3 regions of the Streptomyces sp. NPDC044106 genome follow, and region 3 is predicted to be linked to each of the others. Evidence: riboswitches for the same ligand, from Rfam matches in the RefSeq annotation. Region 3 holds a riboswitch; each other region holds the start of a gene.
The links. Region 3 has a riboswitch for cobalamin ahead of AC07DI_RS31860 (energy-coupling factor ABC transporter permease). Riboswitches for the same ligand answer to the same signal wherever they lie in the genome.
Positions count from the first base shown of each region.

Region 1: it holds a riboswitch for cobalamin, as region 3 does, so the genes downstream of both, AC07DI_RS20585 (prenyltransferase/squalene oxidase repeat-containing protein) here and AC07DI_RS31860 (energy-coupling factor ABC transporter permease) in region 3, are expected to answer to the same signal.
Region 2: it holds a riboswitch for cobalamin, as region 3 does, so the genes downstream of both, AC07DI_RS35680 (cobalamin biosynthesis protein) here and AC07DI_RS31860 (energy-coupling factor ABC transporter permease) in region 3, are expected to answer to the same signal.

Region 1 is NZ_JBWKFZ010000010.1:335,620-338,881, reverse strand. Features, by position in the region: gene AC07DI_RS20595 (aldehyde dehydrogenase) at 1-334, opposite strand, end outside; gene AC07DI_RS20590 (MBL fold metallo-hydrolase) at 591-1,661, shown strand; cobalamin riboswitch at 1,684-1,813, shown strand; gene AC07DI_RS20585 (prenyltransferase/squalene oxidase repeat-containing protein) at 1,938-3,170, shown strand; gene AC07DI_RS20580 (SCO2322 family protein) at 3,167-3,262, shown strand, end outside.
Region 2 is NZ_JBWKFZ010000029.1:60,558-63,819, reverse strand. Features, by position in the region: gene AC07DI_RS35685 (cobyric acid synthase) at 1-307, opposite strand, end outside; gene AC07DI_RS35680 (cobalamin biosynthesis protein) at 304-1,257, opposite strand; cobalamin riboswitch at 1,368-1,507, opposite strand; gene AC07DI_RS35675 (hypothetical protein) at 1,665-1,889, opposite strand; gene AC07DI_RS35670 (inorganic phosphate transporter) at 1,902-3,197, opposite strand.
Region 3 is NZ_JBWKFZ010000022.1:39,156-42,417, reverse strand. Features, by position in the region: gene cbiQ (cobalt ECF transporter T component CbiQ) at 1-633, opposite strand, end outside; gene AC07DI_RS31865 (energy-coupling factor ABC transporter substrate-binding protein) at 640-1,026, opposite strand; gene AC07DI_RS31860 (energy-coupling factor ABC transporter permease) at 1,026-1,751, opposite strand; cobalamin riboswitch at 1,782-1,965, opposite strand; gene AC07DI_RS31855 (PTS ascorbate transporter subunit IIC) at 2,073-3,262, opposite strand, start outside.

The DNA of each region.
Region 1 (3,262 bases), on a different contig from region 3:
CGGAGAGGGCCTGCACCATCACGCTTGACGTGTAGGGCGTGCCGTTCTCGGAGCTGATGACGCGGGCGATCTCCTCGTGGCGTATCGCGAAGCCGTCCTTGATCCTCGATATGACCTCGATGCGCTCGTCCGGCGTCATCCGCGGCCACGGGCCGTGCTCGAAGGCCTTGCGGGCACCGGCGACGGCGCGGTCCACGTCGGCGGGGGCCGCGTGCGGCACGCGGGCGAAGACCTCTTCGGTGTGCGGGGAGACGACGTCGATGACGCCCTTGCCGAGCGGGTCCACCAACTCCCCGCCGATGAACAGCTGTCCGTGTTCCACGAGCTCGGTCATGGCTGACTGCCTCCTGCGGGTCCCTGCGGGGCGTTTCCTGACACCGTTTCAGAACTGATGTTTCAGAACTGATACCAGTTCTAGTTGGAGGAGTCCACGTCCGAAAGCGCCAGAAGCGCCAGAAGCCCAGGAGGCTCCGGAAGACTCCGGGAGGCTCGCGGGAGCATCAACCCGGCGGCGAGGAGGTGAACTTGGGCGACTATTGGAACTAGTTCTAGTTATAGTGGCGGGCATCAGCGACAGAGACGAGGCGCCCATGACGCGGGTGAGCGGCGGCACGCGGGCGAGCGGCCCACCGGTGATCGAGCACGGCGGCGGCGTCTGGAGCATCAAGGTCCCGATCCCCGACAACCCCCTCGGCTTCACCCTCGTCCACCTCCTGGACACCGACGCGGGCCCCGTCCTCGTCGACACCGGCTGGGACGACCCGGCGTCCTGGGAGACCCTCGCCGCCGGGCTCGTCGCCTGCGGCACCGCGGTCCAGGACGTGCACGGCGTCGTCATCACCCACCACCACCCCGACCACCACGGCCTGTCCAAAGCGGTCCGCGAGGCGTCGGGCGCGTGGATCGCGATGCACGAGGCGGACGCCTCCGTGGTGCGCCGCACCCGTGCCAACCCGCCCGAGCGCTGGTACGCCTACATGGCCGCGAAGCTCACCGCCGCGGGCGCCCCGGCCGGCCACGTCGCCCCCCTGGTGCGGGCCCGCGACGAGGGCCGCCCCCGCGCACTGCCCGGCCTCGCCCCCGCCCTGCCCGACCTCGGCATCACCCCGGGCGAGCTGCTCGCCCTGCCGGGCCGCCGGGTGCGCGCGATCTGGACCCCAGGCCACACGCCGGGCCACGTCTGCCTGCACCTGGAGGAGGACCACCCGACGGGCCTGCGCGGCCACGGCCGGCTCTTCTCCGGGGACCATCTGCTGCCCGGCATCACCCCGCACATCGGCCTGTACGAGGACCCCGACGACGACACGGTGACCGACCCCCTCGGCGACTACCTCGACTCCCTGGAGCGGGTCGGCCGCCTCGCCCCCGCCGAGGTCCTCCCCGCCCACCAGCACGCCTTCACCGACGCCCCCGGCCGCGTACGCGAACTCCTCGCGCACCACGAGGAGCGCCTGACGAGCCTGCTCACCCTGCTCGCCGAGCCCCTCACCCCCTGGCAGATCGCCACCCGCATGGAGTGGAACAGGCCCTGGGCCGAGATCCCCTACGGCTCGCGCAACATCGCGGTCTCCGAAGCGGAGGCCCACGTACGCCGCCTGGTGAAGCTGGGGCGCGCGGAGGCGGTGGCAGGGAGCGATCCGCTCGCGTTCGTGGCGGTGTGACCCGAGGGGCCCGCGGACCGGCCGGTAGAGTGAGTGCGTCGTCCTCACGTCCGAGCAGGGGAAAGTCCGGTGCGAATCCGGCGCTGACCCGCAGCCGTAATCCGACCGCAGCGTCGGTGAGCCGGAATGCCCGGCGCGGAACGTGACCGGCTCGCTTCACCGGACCCTCCGGTGAGCGGCACCGTCGAGGTATACGGAGCCGGAGCCGCCGGAAGCCGTGCTGCCCGCACGGACCGTGCCGCCCCGCTCCCCGCAGGGAGAGGCATCCGCCCCATCATGAACGTTCGTCGCAGTGCGGCGGTCCTGGCCGCCGTCGCCGTGTTCGGCTCGGCCGCGGCACCGGCCGCCTTCGCGGAGAGCAGCTCCCCGTCGCCCTCGACCGCGCTCCCCTCGGGCCTCTACGGCAAGCAGGACCCCAAGTTCGACGGCGTCTTCCGCCAGTCGTACGCCCTGCTCGCCCAGCACACCCAGGACATCGAGCCGGCCGCGAAGGCCGTCGACTGGCTGACCGGGCAGCAGTGCGCGAGCGGCGGCTTCGCGGCGTACCGCGCGGACGCGAGCACGCCGTGCAACTCCAAGACCACGGTCGACAGCAACTCCACCGCCGCCGCCGTGCAGGCCCTCACCGCGCTCGGCGGCCAGGACAAGGCGGTGAAGAAGAGCGTCCAGTGGCTGAAGTCGGTGCAGAACAAGGACGGCGGCTGGGGCTACAACCCCGGCTTCCCCTCCGACGCGAACTCCACGGGGATCGTCGTCGGCGCGCTCGTCGCCGCCGGTGAGAACCCCGCGTCCGCCAAGTCCCAGGGCGGGAAGTCCCCCTACGACGCGCTGCCGAAGCTCGCCATGGACTGCGGCAAGGACGGCGGCGCCTTCGGCCTCGCCGACGCCAAGTCCGGCAAGCTCTCGCCGAACGCCGGCGCCACCGCGGCCGGTGTGCTCGGCAGCCTCGGCCGTGGCCTCGTCGTGGCGCCCGCGAAGAAGGCCGCGTCCGGTGCCCCCAAGTGCGCGAAGCCGGACACGACGGCGCAGGCCGCGAGCAACGGCACCGGCTACCTCCTCGACACCCTCGGCAAGAACGAGGACCACCTGATGTCGTCGATGCCGGGCGTCGGCGACATGCCGGACGTCGGCGGCACCGCCGACGCCGTGGTCGCCCTCGCCGCCGCCGGACAGCAGGAGCAGGCCAAGAAGTCCGCGGTGTGGCTCACGGAGAACTCCGCGAAGTGGGCGAAGCAGTCGGGCCCCGCCGCCTACGCGAAGCTGATCTTCGCCGCGAACGCCGCGGGCCTGGACCCACGCGACTTCGGCGGCGCCGACCTCGTCAAGCAGCTGAACGCCCAGGGCCCGCCCCCGCAGTCCGCCTCCGACCACGCCTCGGCGTCGGACAAGGACGAGAAGAAGGACGACGACGGCGGTGTCAGCGTCTGGTGGATCGTCGGCGTCGGCATGGTCGCCGGCATCGGCATCGGCTTCCTGTACAGCGGCAACCGCAAGAAGAAGCAGCCGTGACGGCAGGCCGTGGGCGGCTGCTGCTCGGGGTGCTCCTCGCCGCCGTCGTCGGCGTCCTCGTGGCCGCGCCCGCCCAGGCCGCCGGCTACCGC
Region 2 (3,262 bases), on a different contig from region 3:
CACGCGCACTCATCTCGCCGACCGGCTTGCCCATCAGCACGACCTGGCTGGAGCGGTCGCCGCCGGGCTTGAGCAGAACGGGGTTCATCAGCGCGCTGGGCTCGACGCGGGCGGCCTGCGCCTGCATGGCCTGGGCCCGCCCGATCTCGGCGCCCTCGCGGGTGACGAAGGAGTTGAGGGACATGTTCTGCGCCTTGAACGGCGCGACGGACACGCCCTTGCGGGTCAGCCACCGGCAGATGCCGGCGGTGACGACGCTCTTGCCCGCGTCCGAGGTGGTCCCTGCGACGAGCAGTCCACCGCTCATGACGTTCTCCCTGACGTTGCCGACCGAAGTGCCCAGCGGGCGGTGACCACGGCGCCGAGGGCGAGCAGGCCGACGCGGCGGGACAGCTTCGCCGCCCGTTCGATGTCCCCCGCGCGCACGTCGCGCCCCTCCGCGTTCAGAACGGGCCGGTGCTCGACCCGCCCCCCGTACGACAGCGTCCCCCCGAGCCGTACGCCAAGCGCGCCGGCGAAGGCCGCCTCGACGGGTCCGGCGTTCGGGCTCGGATGCTTCGCCGCGTCCGCGCGCCAGGCCCGTACCGCTCCGGCGGGCGATCCCCCGGCCAGCGCCGCGAGGCCCGCGGTGAGCCGCGCCCCCGGCCATCCGACGACGTCGTCGAGGCGGGCGGAGGCCCAGCCGTACCGGCGGTAGCGGGCCGACTTGTGGCCCACCATCGCGTCCAGTGTGTTGACGGCCCGGAAGCCGACGAGTCCGGGCACCCCGCCCAGCGCGCCCCACACGAGCGCCCCGACCACCGCGTCGGAGGTGTTCTCGGCGACGGACTCCACGACGGCCCGCGCGATGCCGTCGGCGTCCAGCGCCTGCGGATCGCGCCCGCACAGATGCGGCAGCCGCTCCCGCGCGACCTCGATGTCCCCGGCCTCCAGCGCGCCGCCGATGGCCCGCGCCTCCCGGCCGAGCGAGGTGCCGCCGACGACGGCCCAGGTCGCGGCGGCGGTCAGCGCGACGGTTCCGGCCCGGGAGCGGCGTACGAGGGTGGTGGCGAGGGCGGCGGCGCCCGCCGCGCCTCCCGCGCAGACCACGGTGTGCAGCGCGCCCCAGCCGCGGTGGTCGCGCCAGAGCAGCCGCTCGACGGCGCCCGCGGCACGGCCGAACGCGGCGACCGGATGGCCCCGGCGGGGATCGCCGAGCAGCAGGTCACCGAGGAGGCCGGCGGCGGCGCCGTACGCGAAGTCGCGATCGGCACTCATGCGCTCAGCCCGTCGCCGTGCTGCGGAGAGGCTTCGACGAGCGGGGAAGGGGCGGCACCGGGCGGCCGGGCATGGCGATATGTCCTCACTCAGGGTGTCCGCGCCCTGGTTCGACGTGATCGGCGGCGAGAGTTCCTGGCTCGCGGGGAGTGGCTCCCCGGTGACAGTGGCGGGACCGCGCCGGATTCGCACCGGCTTCCTCTTCTGCCGCCGTAGTTGGCCCGGGCAGTCCACCACGGTCCGCGAAGGCCCGTCAACTCGCCGTTGACCTGCGGCGGGAGAGTGTGTTGGGGCCCACATGCGGGGTTGCGCGCACGCCCGGCGCGCGGGATCCGGATATACGGGTGGGGCGCGGAGCTCCGTACGCTCCGCGCCCCACCCGGGAAGACCGGCCGACGGCCCTGCCGTCAGGCGACGATCAGGAAGATGCCGTACGCCACCGCCGCCGCGCACAGGGCGAAGCAGGCATACGCGCCGGTGCGCGCCAGGGCCGCGGTGCCGCCCGTGGCGGCGGCCGCCGTCTCCTGCCGGGAGAGGCCGACGACGCCGAGGGTGAACAGGCCCACCAGGGCCACCGTCACCGCGAGACTGACTCCGAAGACGGAGCCGAGAGCTGCCCAGTCGATGCTCATGCTGGTCTGTCCTTACACGGTCGCGGGCCGGGCGGGGTCCGCCATGGCGCCGGTCGTGGTGGTGGTCGGGGCCGAGACCGTGACCCTGACGGGCTGGTCCACGGGGACGGCGGCGGCAGGCACGCCCGCCGGGGGAGGGGAGACGGCGGCGATCGCGGTGGTGACCACGCCCGCGGGCTCGGCGACCGCGGTGTCGTCGTGGCCGATCTCGTCGTCCGTGACGTTGGTGTGGTCGACGGCGTTGCGCCGCGAGAGCACCCAGATCACGCCCGAGCCCGCGATCAGGAGCGTCGCGGTGGCCGCGATGCCCCAGGGGCCCTGCTTGGTGAGGAACTCGGCGCCCGCGCCGACCAGGCCCGCCGCCGGCAGGGTCAGGCCCCACGCGACGAACATCCGGGTCGCGGTCGACCAGCGGACCACGCCGCCCTTGCGGCCGAGGCCCGCGCCCATCACGGCGCCCGAGCAGACCTGAGTGGTGGAGAGGGAGAAGCCGATGTGCGAGGAGGCGAGGATCGCCGTCGCGGCGCTGGTCTGGGCGGCGAAGCCCTGCTGCGGCGCGAGGTCGGTCAGGCCCTTGCCCATGGTGCGGATGATGCGCCAGCCGCCGAGGTAGGTGCCGAGCGCGATGGCCATGCCGGCCGAGACGATGACCCACATCGGGGGGTTGGCGCCGGGGTTCAGGACGCCGCCGGTGATCAGGGCGAGCGTGATGATGCCCATGGTCTTCTGCGCGTCGTTCGTGCCGTGGGCCAGCGAGACGAGGCCGGCGGAGGCGATCTGGCCCGCGCGGTACCCCTTGGCGGTGGCCTTCTGGTCGGTGCCGCGGCCGATCCGGTACGTCAGGCGGGTGGCCAGCGTCGCGGCGATGCCCGCCACGAGCGGGGCCGCGACGGCCGGGATCAGGATCTTGGTGACGACGGTGCCGCCGTTGATCGACGACCAGCCCATCGACATGACGGCGGCGCCGATGAGGCCGCCGAAGAGTGCGTGGGAGGAGCTGGAGGGCAGGCCCACCAGCCAGGTGACGAGGTTCCAGAGAATCGCGCCGACGAGCGCGGCGAAGATGACCTCTGTCTTCAGTCCGTCCTCGTTGACGATGCCGCCGGAGATCGTCTTGGCGACTTCGACGGAGAGGAAGGCTCCGACGAGGTTGAGCACGGCGGACATGGCCACCGCCGTCTTGGGCTTGAGAGCGCCGGTCGAGATGGTCGTCGCCATCGCGTTGGCAGTGTCGTGGAAACCGTTCGTGAAATCGAACACGAGAGCGGTGACGATCACGATCCCGAGGAGAAGCGTGATGTGTTCCATTTACCCAGGCTTCTGTTGGACGTCAGTGGCATGTGGAACGTAGGCAATCCGGGTGAACGGAAAGT
Region 3 (3,262 bases):
GCCGTCATAGCCGCGTCCCGCGAGCCCGGCCTGCAGACGGCTCGCCCGGTCGAAGGCCCGCACGAACGCGGTGGCGCCGAGACCGGCCAGGGAACGCCAGGTGGCGGCGCGAGTGGTGTGACCGAGCCGGGCGGCCTGGGCCTGCCGGATCCGGCTCATGGAGTCGAGGAGCAGGAAGCTCATCCGGTAAGTGACGAGTGCCACGTCCACGACCGGTGCGGGCACGCCCGCCTTCACCAGCCGGGGCAACAGGTCCGACATCGGTGTGGTGAAGGCGAAGAGGAGCACGCCGAGGGAGGCCGCGGAGGTGCGCAGGAGGAGGCCGCCCGCGCGCGCCGGGCCGCCGTCGGCGAACGTGACGAATCCGTCGGGACCGCCGAGTTGGACGAGCAGCGTCAGCGCGCCGGTGACACAGAAGCCGAGCGGCACCCGGTAGGCGCGCCACAGTTTGCGAGGGGGCACGCCCGCGGGGCCGAGCAGCAGGACGAGCGCGGTGACCAGGACGAGCGCGGCGCCCGGCCAGGGCGGCAGCGAGATGGCCAGGACGGTGAGGCCGAGCCCGAGCACGGCCTTGTCCACGGGGTGGCGGCGGCGCCAGCGACTGCTGTGCGCCGCCGCGTCGATGGGCAGCACGCCGGATCAGACCTGCTCGGTCTCGGGCCGGGCGCCCTCGGCGTCGGCCTGCGTACCGGCCGCCTGCTCCGTCCGCTCCTGCTGAGTTCGCGCCGGCTCCGCGCCCTGGCGGCGCCCCTTGCGCAGCCCGAAGTAGTACGCGAGCACACCGGCGCCGAGGGCCGCCTGCAGGGCGAACAGCGCCGATTCGATCTCCCCGGACGGGGGTTCGTACAGCGGGGAGAACCACGGCTTGTAGTCCGGCTCGATCTCGGTGATCGCCGTCTCGGCCTGCGAGTCGGCGCCGGTGAACGGTTCTTCCTTGTCGTCGCCGAGCCCGAGGGCCAGGGGCAGCACCGCGAGCGCGGCGACGACGACGAGCAGCAGGATGTTGATCTTCGCGTTCCGGCTCATCAGGCGCTGGCCCCCGTCTCCGTAGTGGTCGTGGTCGTCGTCGTCACGGTCTGCTTCCGCTTGCCCTGCAGCAGCACGCCGAGCCGGGTCAGCTCGCCCTTGCTGGACTGCACGAGCAGCCGCATCACCAGGACGGTGAGCAGTCCTTCGCTGACCGCGAGGGGGATCTGGGTGACGGCGAAGATGCCGCCGAACTTCCCCAGCGCGCCGAGGAACCCGCTGCTGGGGTCGGGGAAGGCGAGCGCCAGCTGGACACTGGTGACGCAGTACGTGGACAGGTCGGCGACGAACGCCCCGAAGAACACGGCGACCATGAGCGGCACGTCGTACCGCTTGAGGAGCCGGTAGACCGCGTATCCGGCCCAGGGCCCCACGATCGCCATCGAGAACACGTTGGCGCCCAGGGTGGTGAGGCCGCCGTGGGCGAGCAGCAGGGCCTGGAAGAGCAGGGTGATGGTGCCGAGCACCGTCATGATGGGTGGCCGGAACAGGATCGCTCCGAGCCCGGTTCCCGTCGGGTGCGAGCAACTGCCCGTGACGGACGGGATCTTCAGTGCGGAAAGGACAAAAGTAAAGGCCCCGGAGGCGCCGAGGAGCAGGGTGCTCTCCGGGTGCTCCTTGACCTCACGGGTCAGGGAGCGGACTCCGTGGACGACGAACGGCGCGGACGCTACGCCCCAGGCGATCGCGTGCGCCGGCGGGAGGAAACCCTCGGCTATGTGCATGGCTCGGCAGACCCTCTCCAGCACCTCGTGGATGGACAACGCGCCCTGGCCGGTCTCCTGGCTGACGGGTCGTACCGACCGGACTCCGCCTTCCCGGGTACGTGTGCACCCAGTGGCTGCCGCGAGGGCTGGAGCCGGACTTCCCGATCACAGTGGCGAGGGCCGCACCGGCATCACACCGGATTTCCCGAGCACCAAGGCGTGGTGACATTAGTGCGCAACTGATCTGCTGACAACTCGCGCCATGGTGGTGGGGGTGGCAGACGCGGGCGCGTGTACCACCGCGTGCGCCCCTGTTCAGAGGCTGTACACGGGCATTGCTCAGGGCCGGTCGTCCGGGGGCGGGGGCGGCTTCGGGGCACCGCGCGGAGGCGCGATCTTCGCGTACGCAACGGGTGAACCCGCGGCGGTCCCGGTCGCCGACGGCAAGCCCGCCCTGTGCGCGGGGAGCAGGGCGTCGCGGTGGGCTCCGGGGTCCCAGCCGGTCTCCACGACGCGCTTCTGGAAGACGACCGCGCCGAGCAGGACCGCCGCGCCGAGCAGCAGCATCAGGACGACTCCGCCGGTCCCGCCCGTCTTGGCCGCGTAGCCGGTGAGCGTGCCGAACCAGCCGAAGTCGGCGTCGCCGAAGGTCGTGTTCTCCTCGCCGAAGGCGCCGAGGACCTTCAGGAGGAGGGCGGGCAGGAGGGTGATGAGGACGCCGTTGACGAAGGCGCCGAGGGCCGCGCCGCGACGGCCGCCGGTCGCGTTGCCGTAGACGCCCGCCGCGCCGCCGGTGAAGAAGTGCGGGACGAGGCCGGGCAGGACGAGGGCGAGGCCGAAGGCCGGGTGGAAGACCCAGGCGAGCAGGCCGAGGCTGACAAGACCGCCGGTGAAGCTGGCGATGAAGCCGACCAGGACGGCGTTCTGTGCATAGGGGAAGACGATGGGCGCGTCGAGGGAGGGCACCGCGCCGGGCACCAGTTTGCGGGCGATGCCCTGGAAGGCGGGGACGAGTTCACCGAGGATCGTGCGGACACCGAAGAGGATCACGGCGACGGCGATGCCGAACTGCAGGCCCTGCATGACCGACTGCATGACGTAGTCGCCGACACCGCTCGCGCCCGCGGCCCCGTGCTCGCCGAACGCCTTGAACGCCTCCTCCTTTCCCACCTTCCCGAGGAAGACCAGGGACATGATCACGTAGATCAGCACCATCGACAGGGCGGTCGCCACCATCGAGTCGCGCAGGAAGCGCAGCCCTTCGGGGAGGTTCATCTCCTCGGTGCTGCGACTGCGCCTGCCCACCAACTGCCCTGTCGCGCCCGCCGCGATGTACCCGGCCGTCCCGAAGTGGCCGATCGCGACGCTGTCGTTGCCGGTGACGCGCTTGGTCCAGGGGTGTGCGAAGGCGGGCAGGGCCACCAGCAGGATGCCGAGCAGGACTCCGCCGACGACGACCACGACCCATGACGGCCGGCCCGCGACGGCCAGGACCATCGTCAGCAGGGTCGCCATGAACAGCATGTGAT